2 regions of the Paenibacillus sp. G2S3 genome follow, and region 1 is predicted to be linked to the other one. Evidence: riboswitches for the same ligand, from Rfam matches in the RefSeq annotation. Region 1 holds a riboswitch; the other holds the start of a gene.
What was found. Region 1 has a riboswitch for cyclic di-GMP ahead of QNH28_RS03185 (transglutaminase-like domain-containing protein). Riboswitches for the same ligand answer to the same signal wherever they lie in the genome.
Positions count from the first base shown of each region.

Region 1 (5,490 bases):
AATGAAGTTACTAGATAGTAAATATCCTGAAGCTCGTTACGTTCGTTATGTCTATGTGGCTGTTGCTTTACTGCTGTTTATCGCGTTCTACCCAGTCCTATCAGGGATGCAGGTTAGCGGAGATTATGTGAAGAACATGCTACGTTGGTTCCCTTCTTGGGTTTTCTAGATTTATTAAAAAGTATCTATAACAATAAGTTTATGCTCACAGCGTTATTATGAAGAATATTAAGATGTAACGCTCCATAAAGCTTTTAGGAGGAATAAAGGTGAAAGCCAGATATAGTGTAATTGTACCCATGTTCAATGAGGAGCAAGTAATTAGCGTTACTTATGAACGTTTGAAAAAAGTAATGGACGAATGCGGCGATACTTATGAGCTAGTCTTCGTAAATGACGGAAGTCGTGATCGTTCGGCCCAGATGATTCGGGAGATCAGTGATCGGGATGAATGCGTCAAGCTAATTGACTTCTCGCGTAATTTCGGACATCAGGTAGCGATTACAGCTGGCATGGACTATGCAGAAGGTCAAGCGGTCGTTGTTATTGACGCTGACCTTCAAGATCCACCAGAGGTCATTTTGCAAATGATCGAGAAGTGGAAAGAGGGCTATGATGTTGTGTATGCGAAGCGTCTGAAGCGCCGTGGAGAAACGATGTTCAAAAAGGTAACGGCTAAGCTCTTCTATCGGTTGCTCAGCAGCATGACAAGTGTAGACATTCCTACGGATACAGGTGATTTCCGTCTTATTGATCGTAAGGTATGTGATGTCTTGCGGGGGCTTAAGGAAAAAAATCGGTATGTCAGAGGTTTGGTAAGCTGGGTCGGCTTTAAGCAGACGATGGTGGAATATGAGCGGGAAGAACGTTTTGCAGGAGAAACCAAGTATCCTCTCAAGAAAATGATTCGTTTTGCGCTGGATGGGATCACTTCCTTTTCGCATAAGCCACTTAAGATTGCTACGTATGTCGGATTCTTTCTTTCCTTCTCTAGCTTTCTCTATTTATTCTTCGTATTGTTTCAAAGAATCTTCTTCACCTCATGGACGGTTCCAGGCTGGGCTTCCATTGTAGGGGTCAATTTGCTCTTTAACGGTATTGTTCTGATGCTGTTAGGTGTAATCGGAGAGTATATCGGACGGATTTATGACGAGTCTAAGGATAGACCGTTGTATATTGTCAGTGAGACTATAGGATATCGTAACGAAGAAGAAGTAGATCGCCGGAAGGATTACAAAGATGTCAGATAAGAACTTTCGGACTGCATTCATACAGTTTCTCAAATTTAATGCTGTAGGTCTGGTAAATACCCTCATTGATTTCGTAATTTTCACATTACTGAACTCACTTGGGATGGTATATGCGTTAGCACAGGTGATTTCTTATAGTGCAGGAACAGCGAACAGCTTTATTTTGAATAAAAAAGTAACCTTCAAGGATCGTGATCGTGGCAATAAAGAGGGTTTTGATAAGACGCAGTTGTTGAAGTTTATCGTACTGAACCTGGTAGTGCTAGGAATATCGCTGTTGCTAATGCATCTGTTGACTGACAAACTAGGCATTCAAGTGTTGATCTCTAAGGTACTAGTAACGTTTGTGACGGTGATCATTAACTTCTTCGGAAGTCGGAAATGGGTATTCTAAAGTTCAGTAGAACCAATCCACGGAGGTGAAAATCATGCGTAAATTCTCGTATGTGCTCATACTGGCTGGGATCCTTATCATGCTCTATCCAAAAGCTAACGAATGGTATAACGACTGGCAGCAGGATAAGCTATTAGAATCGGCTGAACTGAGGACCAGTGAAAGTACTCCACCACCTGATCTGAAGAGCAGATATGCCGAGGTCACTCAGCTACTAGCGGAGGAATCAGCTCTAGATGCACAAGCACAGCCGCAAGAAACAGAAAAGCCAGAACCGGAAATTGAAGTGGGTGGCAAAGTCATCGCATTAATTCAGATCGATAAGATCGATCTGAAGCTGCCTGTATTAGAAGGGGCTACTAAAGCGAATATGAAGCATGCTGCGGCCCATATGAAAGAAACGACTCCAATTGGAGAAATAGGGAACGCCGCAATAGCTGCACATAGAGCTAGAACTGCGGGCAGATTGTTTAACAGATTGAATGAGGTTGTTATTGGGGATACGATTACGGTAAAGACTAGCGATCAGACTTATAATTACGAGGTTTATGATATTTCTGTTGTACTTCCTAGTGATGTGTCTGTTCTAGACGGGAATAACAAGGATAAAATTCTTACTCTAATTACGTGTGACCCACTAGTAGATCCTACACATCGCTTGATTGTTCATGCCAAACTTTTCTAATAACAGATGAGAAATGACAAGAGAATTTAAATACAGAGAAATAACTATAAAATAATAGCAAATCTAGCAATTTTGTTCTTGTTTAAGAGGATAAATATGGTAGTATAAGACTATAAAAGCTAAACACGATAAACGGCAAACCTATCGAAAGGTAGGGACGCAAAGCTAAAGGGCCTTCCCGAAAGGATGGCAGCCAGTTACCGAATGAAGAGGCTTTTTTTGTTTGTTTTAAATGGATTCTATTAATTTGTCTAGTGAAATTAGGACAGATAGAGCTTATACGATAACGGCAAACCTATCGAAAGGTAGGGACGCAAAGCTAAAGGGCCTTCCCGAAAGGATGGCAGCCAGCTACCGAAAGGGGTTTTATCCGTGAAAAAGGTTTATTTTATGATGGTCGCGCTGTTCGTACTGATTACTGCGGTTCCGGTAAGCACAGCTCAAGCCGCAAGTGTAGATGCGGGCTGGTTGATTACATCGAAAGTGGCTCAAGGTGTTATTGGGATTAACTATGATATTCCGAAAGATAAAAGAATCAAACTCATGATCACTAAAGACAACAGCAGCTATACATATAACTTATATGCTTCTGGACAAGCTGAGGACTTCCCTTTACAACAAGGTAATGGTACTTATAAGGTTTCTGTTCTTGAGAACACAACCGGTAATAAATACAAAGCGTTATATTCCGAAGTAGTAGATGTAACCATGAGTGACTCGAATTCCGTATATTTGGGCTCCGTACAGAATGTGAAATGGAGTTCTTCAGATAAAGCGATCCTTAAGGCCAAAGAGCTTACAAAAGGCAAAACAACAGATGAAGAGAAAGTTAAGGCAATCTATAACTATGTAGTTGCTAATGTACAATACGACTATTCTCTTGCTAATAACGTAACAACTGATTACATTCCGAACATTAACAACACTTTGAATACTAAAAAAGGAATCTGCTATGATTATGCTTCCCTTTTTGCCGCAATGCTGCGTAGTGTAGATGTGCCTGCTAAATTGGTGATGGGAAACACTAGCTACGTTACGCAATACCATGCATGGAATGAAGTATTGATGGATGGAAAATGGGTTACTATTGATACCACGGTGGATGCTTCGGCAGCGAAGAGTAAGAAGGATACGGATTTTATTAAGGCTTCTAGTAAATATACCGCAGCAAAATACTATTAATTTGCATAGCTAGAATCATAACTCTATTAAATAAACAACCAGCTTAATAATTAAGCTGGTTGTTTATTTTTCTATTAGGGGTTGCTTTTCTATGAATAGATAGGTTATTATAGTTAAGCGTTGTTAGACAGCGTACAGGCAATGTTTGAGAGAGTTACATAAACGGCTTTCGAAAAATAAAGCTTGCATTACTGAGAACAACATGATATATTATAAGAGTTGCTGCTGAGACATTAAACGGCGCCAACGAGAACTTGATCTTTGAAAACTGAACAACGAGTGAGTAGGAAATCACGAAAGTGAAATCCAAAATTAGAGAATTAATTTTCTCGTCAGATGTTTCAAAATGAGCATATCGCTCTTTTCAATACTAATTGGAGAGTTTGATCCTGGCTCAGGACGAACGCTGGCGGCGTGCCTAATACATGCAAGTCGAGCGGAGTTACTTTGAAAGCTTGCTTTCAAAGTAACTTAGCGGCGGACGGGTGAGTAACACGTAGGCAACCTGCCCCTTAGACTGGGATAACTACCGGAAACGGTAGCTAATACCGGATAATTTCTTTTTTCTCCTGAAGGAAGAATCAAAGACGGAGCAATCTGTCACTGAGGGATGGGCCTGCGGCGCATTAGCTAGTTGGTGGGGTAACGGCCCACCAAGGCGACGATGCGTAGCCGACCTGAGAGGGTGAACGGCCACACTGGGACTGAGACACGGCCCAGACTCCTACGGGAGGCAGCAGTAGGGAATCTTCCGCAATGGACGAAAGTCTGACGGAGCAACGCCGCGTGAGTGATGAAGGTTTTCGGATCGTAAAGCTCTGTTGCCAGGGAAGAACGTCCGGTAGAGTAACTGCTATCGGAGTGACGGTACCTGAGAAGAAAGCCCCGGCTAACTACGTGCCAGCAGCCGCGGTAATACGTAGGGGCAAGCGTTGTCCGGAATTATTGGGCGTAAAGCGCGCGCAGGCGGTCATTTAAGTCTGGTGTTTAAACCTTGGGCTCAACCTAAGGTCGCACTGGAAACTGGGTGACTTGAGTACAGAAGAGGAAAGTGGAATTCCACGTGTAGCGGTGAAATGCGTAGATATGTGGAGGAACACCAGTGGCGAAGGCGACTTTCTGGGCTGTAACTGACGCTGAGGCGCGAAAGCGTGGGGAGCAAACAGGATTAGATACCCTGGTAGTCCACGCCGTAAACGATGAGTGCTAGGTGTTAGGGGTTTCGATACCCTTGGTGCCGAAGTTAACACAGTAAGCACTCCGCCTGGGGAGTACGGTCGCAAGACTGAAACTCAAAGGAATTGACGGGGACCCGCACAAGCAGTGGAGTATGTGGTTTAATTCGAAGCAACGCGAAGAACCTTACCAGGTCTTGACATCCCTCTGAATCTGCTAGAGATAGCAGCGGCCTTCGGGACAGAGGAGACAGGTGGTGCATGGTTGTCGTCAGCTCGTGTCGTGAGATGTTGGGTTAAGTCCCGCAACGAGCGCAACCCTTAACTTTAGTTGCCAGCAAGTAATGTTGGGCACTCTAGAGTGACTGCCGGTGACAAACCGGAGGAAGGTGGGGATGACGTCAAATCATCATGCCCCTTATGACCTGGGCTACACACGTACTACAATGGCCGGTACAACGGGAAGCGAAGCCGCGAGGTGAAGCCAATCCCATCAAAGCCGGTCTCAGTTCGGATTGCAGGCTGCAACTCGCCTGCATGAAGTCGGAATTGCTAGTAATCGCGGATCAGCATGCCGCGGTGAATACGTTCCCGGGTCTTGTACACACCGCCCGTCACACCACGAGAGTTTACAACACCCGAAGTCGGTGGGGTAACCCGCAAGGGAGCCAGCCGCCGAAGGTGGGGTAGATGATTGGGGTGAAGTCGTAACAAGGTAGCCGTATCGGAAGGTGCGGCTGGATCACCTCCTTTCTATGGAGAATCGTTTCCTGCAATGGAAACATTCAAATCGGAAGTTAAACT
Region 1 covers NZ_CP126095.1:705,424-710,913, forward strand. Annotated here, with positions in the region: gene QNH28_RS03165 (phospholipid carrier-dependent glycosyltransferase) at 1-169, shown strand, start outside; gene QNH28_RS03170 (glycosyltransferase family 2 protein) at 270-1,250, shown strand; gene QNH28_RS03175 (GtrA family protein) at 1,240-1,644, shown strand; gene QNH28_RS03180 (class D sortase) at 1,679-2,329, shown strand; cyclic di-GMP riboswitch class I at 2,454-2,534, shown strand; cyclic di-GMP riboswitch class I at 2,608-2,688, shown strand; gene QNH28_RS03185 (transglutaminase-like domain-containing protein) at 2,702-3,511, shown strand; rRNA gene QNH28_RS03190 (16S ribosomal RNA) at 3,883-5,439, shown strand.

Region 2 (5,490 bases), 2.7 Mb from region 1:
GTGAATATCCATATAAACTGTTTTTTTACGACATGTAACCATAATAGACAGTATTAATATTGGAATATTTTAACTCTATTATAGGCATAGTATATTTAATTCCCAATAAAAAAAGTCGAAATGTGTAACTTTATGTCGGATTATTAATTACTTTATTTCTTCTATCGTTTCAAGAAGAATATTAAAAGCCGTGATGATTCTAGGTGCCCCTATAGCGGGTACTAAGTGTAATAGAATACCTTTGAGTTGTTCTACAGTAACTCCCACACGAAGAGCCATAACATAATGAACACCCAATTGATCAAACTGACCCATCGCAATCAGAGCAGAGATAACTGCGATTTCCTTCCAGTCAGCTTCGATTGTGTTGCGTTGAAAAATATCGCCGTAGGCATTCCCCATAATAAATTCAGCCAAGTCAGGGAAATGTTCTTTAATCGGAGCCAGTGCTTTAGCGCCGTAATCTCCTGAGAGATTCGTGAAGTGGTTAAGACCACTGTTTACATTTTCTTTCATAGTGAATAGTGACCTCCTAATTTAGGTTTAAAGTACGGTGAGCAGTCGGAGGGACCTCATCACGGTCTGTTAACAGTTCAATGACGGCAACACGGTTGATTGCAACAGCGTCCTTGATGGCTGTTTCGAACTCCTCCGCTGTCTCACATTTGTAACCCGTAGCACCTAGTGATTCTGCGAATTTCGCAGCGTCCATAGGGACTTCGTAGATCGTTCCGTCAATACGTCCTGTAGTTTTTTCCATACCTTTTAGAGCCATATCTAGCTGTTTATTATTAACAACAATGAATATGACAGGAATATTCTTGCAGACAGCAGCGTTAATCTCTGCCCCTAGCATCATAAAGCAGCCGTCTCCTGTAATACAGAAGATCGTTTCTTCTGGAGCAGCAACCTTTGCACCAATCGCCATCCCGATGGAATTACCCATACAAGCAAAGTAAGCATCGAAAACAAAACTGCCAGGTTTCTTAACCTTGTACCATTTGGCAGCATGGAAACCGTGGCTACCATCATCAACAAAGACTGTGCTGTTATAGGGAATCAAATCACTCATCGTACTCAAGACCGATGCAAGTGAAAGGTTTGGTAAAATCGGAAGCTCTTCGGTATAACCGGGATTTGTTGGTGCTTCGCGTTTTGTGATGTTGTTCGTGTCAATGTTATTAAGATAGCAAACTAGATTGTCGCGTAGATCTCCAGTCACAGGAATCGTTTTAGAGAACAATATTTTTCCGACAAAAGTCGGATCGCTATCAAACTGAATTAATGTTGCAGGATGATTTTCCCTTTTAAGATTACAAATAGTCATATCACTTAAACGTGAGCCGAGAACGATAAATAGATCACTTTGATTCAGCAAGTCATCCCCATGGGAACAACCGCCTACTCCAATTGGACCGTGATAGAGTGGATGATCCCAAGTTATAGCCCCTTTACCACCTGGAGATGTAACTACAGGAATATTAAATGTTTCCGCTAATTGAATTAGCTCACTATGTGCTCCTGAACGGTTAACGCCTTTACCAGCGATAATGATTGGATTCTTTGAGTTATTTATAGCATCAAGTACACGGTCGATATTAGCGTGGCTAACAAGTGATTCGCGTTCAGGGATTACAATATTACATTCCTCTAGCAATTCCGTTTGCACATCAAAGGGAATACAAAGGTGAACTGGACCACGATTACCGCTCAAAGCAATGGATATGGCATGATTAAAGATTGTGCTAAAGTGATCTCCACGTTCAATAAGCTTGCTATATAAGGTGGCAGGTCTAAACATATCAGCTAAATCAGCTAGAAAAGAGGTAGAGTCCTGACATTGGGGAATACCAAGCTCTTTGATAGATTGATGGCCAGTAATAAATAGGACAGGTAGGTTGTTAGCCTTAGCATGTGCTGCTGCAGTTAATAGGTTTGTTCCACCAGGACCTGAAGTACCAAATGCTACACCTAGTTTTCCAGTTTTCAGCGCATACCCAGCTGCTTCGAAGCCGGAACTGGACTCATGTCTCCCAGGAATAAATTCAATACCGTAATCTACCATTTTAAGAACGATAGGACAAATGGATTTGCCAATAATACCAAAGGAATGGGTAACACCTAGGTTCCGTAGTGCTTCCGACATGTAATCTGCGACTGTCTTCAAAAAAATACACCTCACAAGTTGATTGTTATTTTGAAATTAAACATTAGAAAACCTGTGCTCTGAAATAGGGCACAGGTTGGAAGCATAAATCGCCATAGAGACTGAACAATAGTCCAGTCGTCTTGGTTTTCAGCAACCTGGCTGTCATGGCCTCAGATTAAAATGAGGCTGTAGATCCATGGTTTTGCGTCATCCTCTTTCGAAGATTTTGCCAATATTAATTTTAAAATTTATAAGAAGAATTTTCCTTTACAATATATTCCTAGAGATACTTTGTCAATATATTCTTGCAAATTAACTCGAATTTTGACGAAATTCTTGTCCAACCTATGAAATAATAAATATAAAAAAACTGCTCCTAAGAAAAAACTTAGGGGCAGTTTTTGGATTTGTTTATACGATTTGTTATTTACTTAAAATTTGAAAATGTGGATCGTTTTCTGTAGATTGAATACAGCCTGAGTCATTTTCTCAGTTTCTTCTGCGACGGACTGCAGGGCATTAATTTGTTCATTCATAGCGGCCGATACTTCTTCGGTGCCGGCAGCGGTTTGCTGCGTGATCGCAGAGATATTCTCTATTGCACTTGAAATTTTCAAGGCACTTTCTAACATCAGATCACTTTCAGAAGAGAAGGAAGAAATCTGTTCAGTAATATATTGCACACTTTGCACAATTTGAGCAAAGATATGAGCAGATTGAGTGATCATCTCATTCTGTACCTGTACGACTTCTTCGTTGATAGCGATATTGTCAATCGCTTGTTTAATATCAGTTTCAATGCTCCGAACTAAACCGAAGACTTCCTTCGTTGAAGCCGTTGATTCCTCAGCAAGCTTACGAACCTCCTGTGCGACTACAGCAAATCCTCGACCATGTTCTCCGGCACGTGCTGCTTCGATGGAAGCATTCAGCGATAAGAGGTTGGTCTGCTCTGCGATCTCTGTGATGGTTTTGGTGATCATCGTAATTCCTCGAGCGTTATGAGAAAGGGCTTCGATAGTATCCGCTACTTTTTGAGTAGCCTGAATATTTTTACGCATGCCTTCAGCTTGAGTATCAACGGATTGTCGTCCTTGTTCAACTAGTTCTAATGTATGTATTGAACGTCTGTTCATTTCTTTCGTTGAGTTCGTATAATTGGATACCTTATTCTCAATATCTTTAATAGATTCTGTCATTTCAGCGATATCTGTAGATATTTCATTTGCACCCAGAGCTAGCTCGTTGGATGAAGAGGCTACCTGTGCCATGACAATTTTCAAATTCTGATTCTTATCTTCGATTCCGCGGCTTGCATCCATGACTTGGCGAGTAATTTGCGAAGCTTCTGTCAGAATCTTCTTGAGCTTGTCAATCATAGTATTAAAGGAACGACTTACATCCCCCATAGACCCGTTCTCATCGGCCCTACTAGTAAAATCCCCTTTTGAAATACTATGAGACACATTCGCGATGTCATCAAAAGAAGATGTAAGCGTTCTCTCGATAAAGCGGGCAACGGGAAAAGTTAAGGCAGCTAGAACAACTACTAGAACAATACCCAAAATAATGTTGCCTAAGATCATAAAAGTAACTAAAACAGGAATAGCAAATAATGCGGCAACGAGGTAACATCCGGCAACAATTCTTTGTTTTAACGGAAGTTTATGCATCCAGTTCATTGGTATAATGTCCTCCTTATTAATATTATGTATTGGTGTTATTATATGGGATTTAAAGGTGATTGGTCTATAGTAAGAACTGACATAAATCATCATTAAATAGTAGTTCTTTAGAATTATTGTCAAAAATCCTCATATATAGCGTGAATTGTTGCGATAGCAGACCTTACCATCTCTAAAAGTTCTTGTGGTGCAAGAACAATAACTGAGGGACTAAAGGATAGGGTGATTCGGCAGGCCGATTCGATCGTATTAAATTCAGCATCTACGTTCACCCACTCTGCATCTCTAGATGGTTCTAGCAAATGGAGAGTGACAAATCTTTCCCGCTGCAATTCTTTTAACACAGAAGCTCTAACCCTTAGTTTTGCCGGGTACTTTGGCAGCGCTGCTTTAAAGGCCGTGGTGGACTCTTCCCAGTAACGCTTTAAATCAAAATTGTTAGGCCTGTTGAACCATTCATGGGTTTCCTCAACGTTAACTAATCTGGACACACGAAAGGTCCGTAGCTCATTCTCGCTTTTGGCCACAACATACCATACTCCTCGTTTTGCAACTAATCCAAGAGGTTCAATCATACGGACCTTAGTCTCGTCGTTCCTAAGATAAGTGATTTTTACTTTGCGGTCATCCCAAAGAGCTCCCTGCAGGACAGAAAGGAATGGATATGTCTCATCGGAAGGATGCCAACTGGCACCGTCAATATGAATGCGCTCGCTAAGGTAATTTGCTGGGTTGCTAGTTCGATGTGAGGAAGCCGCCTCCAGTTTGAGAACAGCTGAAGAGAAGTCATCCTGTATTCCCAGATCCTTCATTATTGAGGAGTCAGCGGACAGAAGCAGCGAACCAATCTCTTGTGGCTTCATGCCCGTTAGGGAGGTACGGTACCCTTCTGTAAGCATCCAGCCACCTTCACGCCCGCGTTCAGCTAAAATGGGTATCCCTGAAGCACTTAATGCTTCCATATCTCTAAACACAGTTCGTTCTGACACTTCGAGTGTTTCGGCCAGTTCGCGAGAAGTCATTTTTCCACGGTTTTGCAACAGAAGCAATATAGATAACAAACGGTCGGCTCTCATTAGGCTATTATTTCTCCTCGTATTAATTATTGTACGATCCCCACTAATCATTTCTAAATCATGATTATATTATATATGTCAGTTGATGTCATATATAAACGATATACTTATAAAACGTAAGGAATGATCACAGAATACTGAAATCTGAATTCATGTGGAAAGGGTTGAAGGATATGACATTGAAAGGGAAAGTCGCACTGGTTACCGGGAGCAGCAGAGGTGCTGGCAAGGGGATCGCTTTAGAATTAGCAAGAAGAGGTGCTTTTGTCTATATTACAGGGAGAACCACAGATGTCTCCACCACAGAACATATTAAGGGGAGTATAGATAGCGTACTTAGAGAAATAAAAGAGCGTGGAGGTTCTGGTGCGGTAATACGATGTGACCATACGAAGGATCAGGAAACAGAAGCAGTGATTCGTCAGATCGCTGAAGAGCAGGGGCGACTCGATATCTTAGTGAATAACGTATGGGGAGGTAACGATCTAGCTGTCGAGCAGAAGCCTTTTTGGGAGTTGCCTACAGCTCATTGGGACAATATGTTTAATGCCGGTGTGAGAGCACAGTTGATCACGAATTA
Region 2 covers NZ_CP126095.1:4,668,164-4,673,653, reverse strand. Annotated here, with positions in the region: gene QNH28_RS20560 (carboxymuconolactone decarboxylase family protein) at 148-516, opposite strand; gene QNH28_RS20555 (thiamine pyrophosphate-binding protein) at 533-2,167, opposite strand; cyclic di-GMP riboswitch class I at 2,296-2,390, opposite strand; gene QNH28_RS20550 (methyl-accepting chemotaxis protein) at 2,581-3,831, opposite strand; gene QNH28_RS20545 (helix-turn-helix transcriptional regulator) at 3,954-4,910, opposite strand; gene QNH28_RS20540 (SDR family NAD(P)-dependent oxidoreductase) at 5,063-5,490, shown strand, end outside.
Region 2: another riboswitch for cyclic di-GMP. It lies ahead of QNH28_RS20555 (thiamine pyrophosphate-binding protein); the one in region 1 lies ahead of QNH28_RS03185 (transglutaminase-like domain-containing protein).